2 regions of the Vibrio sp. BS-M-Sm-2 genome follow, and region 1 is predicted to be linked to the other one. Evidence: riboswitches for the same ligand, from Rfam matches in the RefSeq annotation. Region 1 holds a riboswitch; the other holds the start of a gene.
What was found. Region 1 has a riboswitch for cyclic di-GMP ahead of AB8613_RS14280 (TfoX/Sxy family DNA transformation protein). Riboswitches for the same ligand answer to the same signal wherever they lie in the genome.

Region 1 (4,918 bases):
GATCACTACCACTCTGTTGAGATTCGTTCTTTCCTAACTGGTTTAGGCGAAAATGAAACACTAAAGCCTGCGATTGATCGCTTAGTCGATGCACTGAACCGTCTCCAAACACGTGAAGATGCCCAACTAGAACTGTCTGCAGACTTTTGCGATCTTTTCTTAAAGACAGACAAACACGGCGCTCTTCCTTACGCTTCCATGTATATCGGCGAAACTGGCCTTTTAAATGATAAGCCTGCAAGAGATATGGAAGAGATCATGGCCAAGCACAACTTAGTCGTGAACCAAGACTTAAAAGAGCCAGCAGACCACATCGCTATCGAACTCGATTTTCTTGGTAACTTGATCATCCGTTCTAATGAAACGGATCTTGAAGAAGAACTCGAAAAATCGTTCGCCGTTCAACAGCAGTTTATCGAACAACAACTGCTTACTTGGGTGCCAAGGTTCAACGTAAAATGTCATGACGTTGACGAATTCGGTTTCTACGCTTCAGTCTCAGCTCTGCTACTGGCATTCTGCACATTAGACACTCAATACCTCGCTGGTGAATAAGTTTATTGGATGATTTGGTAAACAAATTCAGCAGAATGTGACAATTCACCCGGATTTCTGGGTGAATTTTATTGCGAGTAATTTCTAGTCAGTCTAAAATTGTGACCGCAAACGATAAAATATGAAACATTCACGAAATGCTATGCTTATTAAAGTTCAGAGCATTTCGGTGTTAAGACAAGCCGCTCAATAGCGGTTTTTTGTTTTTTAGCACTTTAGTACCCAAAGAGCCCTACAAATTTAAGCTCTTAGTTAGGTAGCTTAACGGCTACTTCATTCCGTACTTTGGGAAAGTAGCTTCTAATAGGATAAAACCATGGCCACTATCAAAGATGTCGCTCGCTTAGCCGGCGTATCAACAACAACCGTTTCTCACGTAATCAACAAAACTCGCTTTGTTGCTGAAGCGACTCAAGAAAAAGTAAACAAAGCAGTAGATGAACTTAACTATGCGCCAAGTGCAGTTGCTCGTAGTTTGAAGTGCAATACAACACGCACTATCGGCATGCTAGTTACTCAATCAACTAACCTATTCTTCTCTGAAGTTATCGATGGTGTTGAGAGCTACTGTTACCGTCAAGGTTACACTTTGATCCTGTGTAATACGGGCGGTATCTATGAGAAGCAACGTGATTACATTCGAATGCTTGCTGAGAAACGTGTAGATGGCATCTTAGTGATGTGTTCTGACCTAACTGAAGAACTTAGAGAGATGTTAGACCGTCACGCTGACATCCCTAAAGTAATAATGGACTGGGGTCCAGAGAGTTCTCAAGCTGATAAGATCATCGATAACTCTGAAGAAGGTGGCTATCTAGCAACCAAATACCTCATTGAACGCGGTCACTCTAAGATTGCTTGTTTAAGTGGCCACTTAGACAAAGCAGCATGTGTTGAGCGTATCGCTGGTTACAAGCGTGCACTCAATGAAGCAAAGATTACTGCCGATGATGATATGATCATTGAAGGTAACTTCGAGTGTGATACGGCTGTTCTTGCTGCAGAGCAAATCGTAGAGATGGAAGATCGTCCAACCGCAGTATTCTGTTTTAATGACACAATGGCACTAGGCCTAATGAGCCGCCTGCAAGAGAAAGGAATTCGCATTCCTGAAGATATTTCCGTGATTGGTTACGACAACATCGAACTGGCTGAATACTTCTCTCCACCGTTAACTACGGTTCACCAACCTAAGCGTCGTGTTGGTAAGAATGCATTCGAAATTCTGTTAGAGCGCATAAAAGATAAAGATCATGAAAAACGCGTCTTCGAAATGCACCCTGAAATTGTTGAGCGAAGTACAGTTAAAACGTTAAATTAATTGACAACTCGAGTTTAATTGCATCAAGCGCACCTTTAGGTGCGCTTTTTTTATCAACAGCTATAATGAACTCATATGCACAAAGGAAAGATCATTAATTGAAGCAACATCACATTTTGAAATATCAACTGTGAGCCTCATTCAACAAAAACTTTATTCTATTCAATCAGTCACGCACAGGGCAAACCACTTGAAAAAGTGAGACGCAAAGCTTCCGGCCTAAACCACTCGTTGGTATGGTAGCGGGGTTACCGATGGCAAAATGCAGTAAGTACTAATAATTTAGTAATTTACGGCTTATTGACAATTTAATTGCAACATTTTGCTAATCTCTCGGACCTGCTTATTTGGTGGCGTAGTTCAAATACACCGAGATAAATAACATGGATAAACCGATACTAAAGGACTCAATGAAGTTATTTGAGCCCCTAGGAAAAATAAAATCACGCTCAATGTTTGGTGGCTTCGGTCTTTTTGCTGATGACACTATGTTTGCTCTGGTTGTAAATGACCAGCTGCACATACGAGCAGAAAAATGCACAACAAAACAATTCGAACAACAAGGGTTTCAACCGTACGTCTACAAAAAACGTGGTTTCCCTGTCGTTACTAAATATTTCGCTTTACCTGAAGGCCTGTGGCAAGACCAAGAAAAAATCTTGCAGCTTGCAACCACGTCTCTAGGTTTTGCTAAAGAAGAAAAAGCCGAGCAGTCTTCTGCTAAGCCTACTCGACTCAAAGATCTGCCTAACCTTCGACTCGCTACTGAACGCATGTTGAAAAAAGCAGGGATCGATTCCGTAGAACGTTTATATGAATCAGGCTCTGTAAACGCATTTAACGCCATCAAGGAATCGCATGCGTCTTCTGTCAGTATTGAACTACTTTGGGCGCTAGAAGGTGCGATCAATGGTACACATTGGTCAGTTATACCGCAGCAGCGTCGTGAAGAGCTTATCAATCGCGTCAATTAGCATTGTCAGTGCAAACTATCTACATAACTAAGCCGCATTTTTGCGGCTTTTTTTATATCTACTGAAAGTTAATCTAAGCTTTGCCTGTCTATCTATACTATCGGTATGCATTGAAAATTTAGAGGAAGTATCAATGAGTAAGAAAATGATATTGGGTATTATATTGGTAGTAATCATCGTCTTGTTAGGCGTCAATTTTGGCCAATACCTCACGCTTGAAAATGCCAAGGCCCAACAAGCCGTTTTAAATGACTACATTGACAGCAACTTTATTGCCGCCGCCGCTATCTATTTTGTTGCGTATGTAATGATCACTGCTTTCTCAATTCCTGGCGCCGCTGTTGTTACCCTGCTTGGAGCTGCTCTATTTGGCTTCTGGAATAGTTTACTGCTGGTATCTTTCGCAAGTGCAATTGGTGCTACCCTCGCTTTTCTAAGTAGCCGCTATCTGTTACGTGACTGGATTCAAACCAAGTTTGGTGACAAGTTAGCGACAATTAACAAGGGCGTTGAAAAAGACGGCGCATTTTACTTGTTTTCTCTGCGTCTAATTCCTGTATTCCCATTCTTCCTTATCAACCTGTTGATGGGTCTAACTCCTATGTCGGTGAGTCGTTACTACATTACGAGTCAAATCGGGATGTTGCCGGGTACTGCTGTTTTCTTGAATGCAGGTACTCAACTCGCAGAAATTGATTCACTTTCGGGCATCGTGTCGCCTTCAGTACTATTGTCATTTGCATTACTGGGTATATTCCCAATTATTGCTAAGTGGTTGATGGGGAAGTTTCGCTCAACACCAGTGGCTGAATAACGTATATAGCTAAATAACGCATATAGCCAGATAAGGTTCTATTTCAATGAAGATCTTCAGTGCATCGAATCCGACAGAAGCCCACATCATCTGTGGATTACTAGAAAGTGAGAATATTGCGTGTGAAGTCCGTGGGGAGGGTTTGTTTGGTTTGAAAGGTGAAATCCCATTCACAGAAGAAACTGACCCTTACGTATGGTTATATGAGCCAGAATTGGCCAGTAAAGCCCGCACGATTGTTAATGACTACCAAAAACAGCAAGATTCTATTATCTATGAAGAGTGGCGTTGTAGTAAATGTCATGAAGTTAACGAAGCTCAATTTGGTTCATGCTGGCAGTGCGGCGCTGCTTCACCTGAATAGCAGAGTTTCCATTATTACAGAAAATGATTCTGTAAAAGACAACCTCCAAATAAAAACGGGAAGCTAAAATTAGCTTCCCGTTTTTATTTTAATTCTATTCAAACATCTGTTCTGATAAAGAACCTAGATAATCACTGAATTTGCTTTTGAATAAAAGCGATAGATTGTTGATTGAATTCTTCAGGGTTTTCGACATTACATACATGCCCACAGTTAGCGATTTCTACCAACTCACTCGACTCATGCGCTTCCACCATTTCTTTAACAGGCTTGATGAACATATAATCGCGTTCACCCATCAAATACAAAGTTGGAATCGGCAACTCTCTGTCTTTGAAGTACTTCATCAATGGATTTACGTCAGCTGTGAGGATAAACCAACGTTTAAACTCTTTTTGGCACAGCTTTTTAGCTTCGCGGATAAACAAGTGACGTGACTCTTTCTGACTTTTTTGCGGCATCACAACATAAGCAAATAAGCTGTATAACCACATATAAGGAATAATGTGCTTACTCAGGTTTCCTAATTTGATTAAGACTTGAGAGCGAGTGTTAAGTTTAGTAACCGCACCACCAAGCACCATAGAGCGCACTCTGCTCGCAGCCAATTCAGCCACGTTGCGAACGATAATCGTGCCCAAAGACATACCCACGAAGTGCGCAGAGCGGATTTTGAGATGGTCTAACACTTTAAGAATATCAAGCGTCACCGATTTGAACGTATAACGATTCGAAATCAGTTCTTTAAGTATGTTGTCTGATTTACCATGCCCTCTGAGGTCGATGAGAAGCAAATTGAAGTGCTGCTTATACGCTTTGATCTGCTTGAACCAAATGGAGGAACTGCCTCCTGCGCCATGCACAAATACAACCCACTCATCACTCGTAGG
Region 2 (4,918 bases), on a different replicon from region 1:
GCCTAATATGGCGATGAAGACCTTTAAGTTCTCCATCTATCATCTCATGATCTTGTTTGTTGCTCTGTTGGCAGACCACTATCTACTTTAACAACTGGCGTTTTTACTTTTACTGAACAAGAAAACGGATGCTTTGGGCATCCGTTTTTGTTTGGTTGATGACTAAAACGCACTTAATACAAAGTAAGTATCTAGCGAGTACTTAGTCCACTTTGTTCCAAGCACTTTGCCAGTGTGAACCGACACCTGGTTCGTACTGAGTTGCTGTTGGTGCCCATTGAACACAGTAGCCAGAGTATGGGAACTCTTTACACTGATAAACGCCACCATCGCTGCTCAATACTTTAGTACCGGCAGTGTAAGACTCAATGCTTTCTGGGAATATGAAGTCGTAATCGCCCGCTGGTGGCGGTGTTTGCTCGTCCATTAGGTGGAAATCAAGCGTGTTCTGATCCACTAAGTTACCTTGGTCATCTTTCGTCACAACCACAAGCATGTGGTGGCCAGCTTCAGACTTAGAAAGAGTCAGCTGAACACCTTCAACTTGTCCGTCTGTTAGGTCCGATTTCTGAGATGCAAGCGCTTCACGGTGATGGTTGTACACGGTAAGCTCAGCTTGGATATCGCCTGTTGCCGCTAACGTAAGATCTAGCTGGGTAGGTTGGCTCTCATCGATAATGTACTCTGACTCTAGACCTGTTACTTCTAGCTCATGCTCTGGTTCTGGAGTATCAATCTTGTAGCCGATTTCTACACTGTTAAAGCCAGAGCCTGCTTTTAGATAAACAGGGTTAGTGCCGTAAACGGGGGCGAAATCACCTTGGTCGTTCAATTGACCTGCTTTGATTTGCGTCTGCTCTTGGTTGATTTTAGAAGAAAGAGCGTAAGACCAATTATTGGCTTTGCCTTGCTCAGAACTTTCAATCACAAGCTCAGTGCTGTATGAAGCGTTCTCACCGGATTGATCGAATACGCGAGTGTAAACAGCGTCACCTACATTCAGGTCTTGTGTTGGGTTGATTTGACCGCCTTGATCCCAATCAGGAATGATAGGACCGTCGCCATCAAACTTCACGTCGATAACGTTGTAGAAAGCCGCAGCAGTGTCACCTACATCCCATACCGCAAGGATCACTTGATAACCTTCGCGTTCTGGCACATTACACAAGTGGCTTACTTGCATCGGTGGCTGTTTCATATTGCCTTCAACAACACAGAATGGCGTTAAGTCAAAGGAGCTGCGTGCCAAAGGCTGGTTTGGGTTCCAGTCTGGTTGAGTAATGTAATATTTCCAATCGCGAGTCTTGTGGTTAGCTGTGAACGTCCATTCAAAGTACTGAGAACCAGACTTGATAGGGCGTTTAACCCAGCGATCTGCTTTTTGCTCGTCTAGTGCTGCTGCTAAAGAAGATTGCGCACTGGCGATTTTCCCATCAGCAGGGCCGACTTCAGGAAAGCCTTCAGGGCCTTCCACACTTTGTGGCTCGTATTGGATACCACCACAGTTGGTGTTTTTCTCTTGCGTATCACTCGCGGGGAACTTACATAGGGCAACACGGCTCTCAGCAACGCCATTGTTGTATGCAGAGACATAACCGTGACCGAAGCTTGCACCGCTTACGCTAAGTAGCGATAGTGCGATGAGTGATTTTTTTGGGAGTTGTTTCATTATTTGTCCTTACTGTATTTGGCCGACAAAAAAGAGAACACTCCGGCATGCATTTACACTTAAATCCTATTAAGTGGCGGCCCCGCTATCATAGACAGAATATTTGTCGACAGACCGGTGGCTTTGCGTCCTATTCTTTCAAATAGTTTGCCAGAAGTGCGTTTGAGCAAACGAAATGTAGCCAACCAGTTTTATAAATGCGAATCAATCGATTGAAATGTGGAATGCCAATCTCGAACTTTTAATTCTTAATACAAATTAACTTGCTATATATTTCTTAAGTTAATGTATAAATTATTGATATAAATAAAGAAAGTATTTGCTCTAATCGTTTTTGTGAATACTTTGAGTCTTTGTGTTTCGTTCTGTAGAACAATTGTGCTCATATCAAAACCAAACCTTTGGTTTCCACTAACCGAACTCTGACATGTCATGTATGAAAAAACGGACAATTGATTGGTATGAATTATATAAAGGAGTCGGTATGGAATTCACAGAACAAGACAGAGATGCGTTGTATCAAACGTGGATGTCACAAAAATCGAGAATGCGAATTACGCAGATGGAGTTTTCAAAAAAGCTAGGGATGAACCAGCTTGATTTCTCAAATGTACTGCGAGGGGAGACGCCATTGACCATGTCTTTCATCAGTCACTTTTGCCGTTTACTTCATTTAGAACCTAGAAATGTGTTCCCTTCACTTAAAGAAGGTAATGAGTCTGGACCTAAAGTGGTGTATTTGAAAAGTAGAATGAGTGTTGATGGCGAGATTCAAAACGCTTATATCGAAGGAAATCAGGTGATTGTAGAGTATGCTCATACCGTGCAGCATGACTAATTTTAGAGCTAGCTCTGAGTTTTAACCCCTTTTTCTACAATCTTCTCACATAGGGTATGGCATACTTAGTTGGATTTTTCTATTTAATGTAAGTGCGCTATGAAACCTTTAAAACTTCTCTTGCTTGTTGCAACCAGCATTTTTTTGTTTGGTTGTGCAGGCGGTCCAATTAAAACCGCAACCAAGTTCACCAGTTATGAAGATTTTCAGCCAGGTCCTGACGGTGGTGTTGACTTAGTTTGGGCCAGAATCGGTCTGCGTGACGCACAGCGTTTGAAATCCAAGTTAGATGATTACGATTCTGTAGTGATCGACCAAATTTTTGTTTTGGCAGAAGAAGGTTCGTTAGAGCAGGACGAAATTCAGGTGCTCACTACCCACATGGTTGCGCGTTTGGAAGAGAAAATATCGCCTCATAAAACAATCGTCGATGAGCCTACGGGTAAAACATTACGCCTGAGTATCGCTCTGAGTAACGTTGAAACGCCCAACCCGATCTTAGCTGTAACGAGCAGCGTTCTGCCGTTTGGTCTTGCGATGTCAACCATATCTAAGGTGACAACAGGAGAACACACTAATGTTGGGAGTGCGAGTGTAGAGTTGTTGGTCAGTGATGCTCAAGAGGGTACTCCATTATTTGCTGCAATCGACCGAGAAGCGGGGAATAAAGATTTTTCAACCATGATTGATTCGCTAGATGATGCCAAAGATGCGATCAACTATTGGGTTGAACGTTTAGGTGATACTCTACAGAACATAGATGACGCATAGAAAGGCCGAATAGTGCTAGAGAAAGAGAATCTGATTAAGTTGGCTCGAATGCAGATGCCATTTGGAAAGTACGCGGGTCGTACACTGATTGACTTACCTGAAGAATATTTGCTGTGGTTCGACAAAAAGGGATTCCCGTCAGGCGAACTAGGCGACTTATTAAAATTGTGCCTTGCTCTCAAAATTGAAGGGCTTGATAGTGTCGTCAAGCCATTGAAAAGAATGTAATTAAACAAAAGTTCACGCTGATAACGTGAGCTTTTTTGTTTTTCAGTTCTACACAATTTCACAGGAATGGTGAAGCTTGAAGAATTACTACTCTTGCTTTCCTATAAATTACGCAATCGATAACGTGTAAATAATGTTATACGGGGTGTTTTAAATATAAAACACAAAAAAAATTGCGTTTATTTTCAATTAGTGATTGAAACTAGAGTTTTTACTAGTTAAGTTACAGGGAACAAGAAGATTAGTGCTGATAGAAAGTGACGTGAGACAACGTACATTCAGCTCAAGGATAGAAAAAAGGAAGAAGTAAGCAATGTTCCAGACTGATGATGTAAGAATTAACAAAGTAAAAGAGTTATTACCACCTGTTGCTGTTTTAGAAAAGTTTGCAGCGACAGAAATTGCTTCTTCTACAACCTTTGAAAGCCGTAAAGCGATTCACAATATTTTAGAAGATAGTGACGATCGCTTGCTTGTAATTGTTGGTCCATGTTCTATTCATGACACAGAAGCTGCTCTTGAGTACGGCAAGCGTTTAAAAGTGCTGCGTGACGAACTCGGCGATAAGCTTGAAATCGTAATGCGTGTTTACTTTGAAAAACCACGCACAACGGTAGGTTGGAAAGGTCTAATCAACGACCCGTACATGAACGATACGTTCAAACTAAATGATGGCCTTCGTTTAGGACGTAAGCTACTGCTTGACCTAACTGACATGGGCATGCCAACGGCAAGTGAATTCCTAGATATGATCACGCCTCAATACGTTGCTGACCTAATCAGTTGGGGTGCAATTGGCGCACGTACGACAGAATCTCAAGTTCACCGTGAGCTGGCTTCAGGCCTATCTTGCCCAGTTGGTTTTAAGAATGGTACTGATGGCAACATCAAGATCGCAACAGATGCTATTCGCTCTGCTAGCGCTTCTCACCACTTCTTATCGGTAACTAAGTACGGTCATTCAGCTATTGTTGAAACAGCAGGTAACCCTGATTGTCATATCATCCTACGTGGTGGTAAAGAGCCAAACTACAGCGCAGAACACGTTGGTAAGATCAAAGAAGAGCTAGCAGCTTCAGGTCTTCCACAAAAAGTAATGATTGATTTCAGCCACGCAAACAGTTCTAAGCAGTTTAAGCGTCAAATGAATGTATCTGATGACGTAAGTGCACAAATTTCTGGCGGCGACAAAGCTATCTTTGGTGTGATGATCGAGTCTCATCTAGTTGAAGGTCGTCAAGACCTTGTTGATGGTAAAGCAGCAACTTACGGTCAATCTGTTACTGACGCATGTATTGGTTGGGAAGATACTGAAACAGTACTTCGCCAGTTGGCAGACGCTGTTGAAGCTCGCCGTAACAAATAGACCAATTACAGTCAGCGACTAAGCTACTGAAAATTCAAAGCCCTTA

Region 2: linked by a shared signal. The riboswitch ahead of gbpA (N-acetylglucosamine-binding protein GbpA) and the one ahead of AB8613_RS14280 (TfoX/Sxy family DNA transformation protein) in region 1 are both predicted to bind cyclic di-GMP.

The regions. Positions count from the first base shown of each region.
Region 1 covers NZ_CP167894.1:3,105,913-3,110,830, reverse strand. Annotated here, with positions in the region: gene torD (molecular chaperone TorD) at 1-555, shown strand, start outside; gene purR (HTH-type transcriptional repressor PurR) at 872-1,876, shown strand; cyclic di-GMP riboswitch class I at 2,047-2,132, shown strand; gene AB8613_RS14280 (TfoX/Sxy family DNA transformation protein) at 2,260-2,850, shown strand; gene AB8613_RS14275 (TVP38/TMEM64 family protein) at 2,984-3,664, shown strand; gene AB8613_RS14270 (DUF2007 domain-containing protein) at 3,711-4,028, shown strand; gene AB8613_RS14265 (alpha/beta fold hydrolase) at 4,160-4,918, opposite strand, start outside.
Region 2 covers NZ_CP167895.1:14,682-19,599, reverse strand. Annotated here, with positions in the region: gene cyoE (heme o synthase) at 1-91, shown strand, start outside; gene gbpA (N-acetylglucosamine-binding protein GbpA) at 203-1,669, opposite strand; cyclic di-GMP riboswitch class I at 1,742-1,831, opposite strand; gene AB8613_RS16190 (hypothetical protein) at 2,154-2,507, shown strand; gene AB8613_RS16185 (DUF3313 domain-containing protein) at 2,607-3,278, shown strand; gene AB8613_RS16180 (DUF3820 family protein) at 3,291-3,506, shown strand; gene aroG (3-deoxy-7-phosphoheptulonate synthase AroG) at 3,820-4,872, shown strand.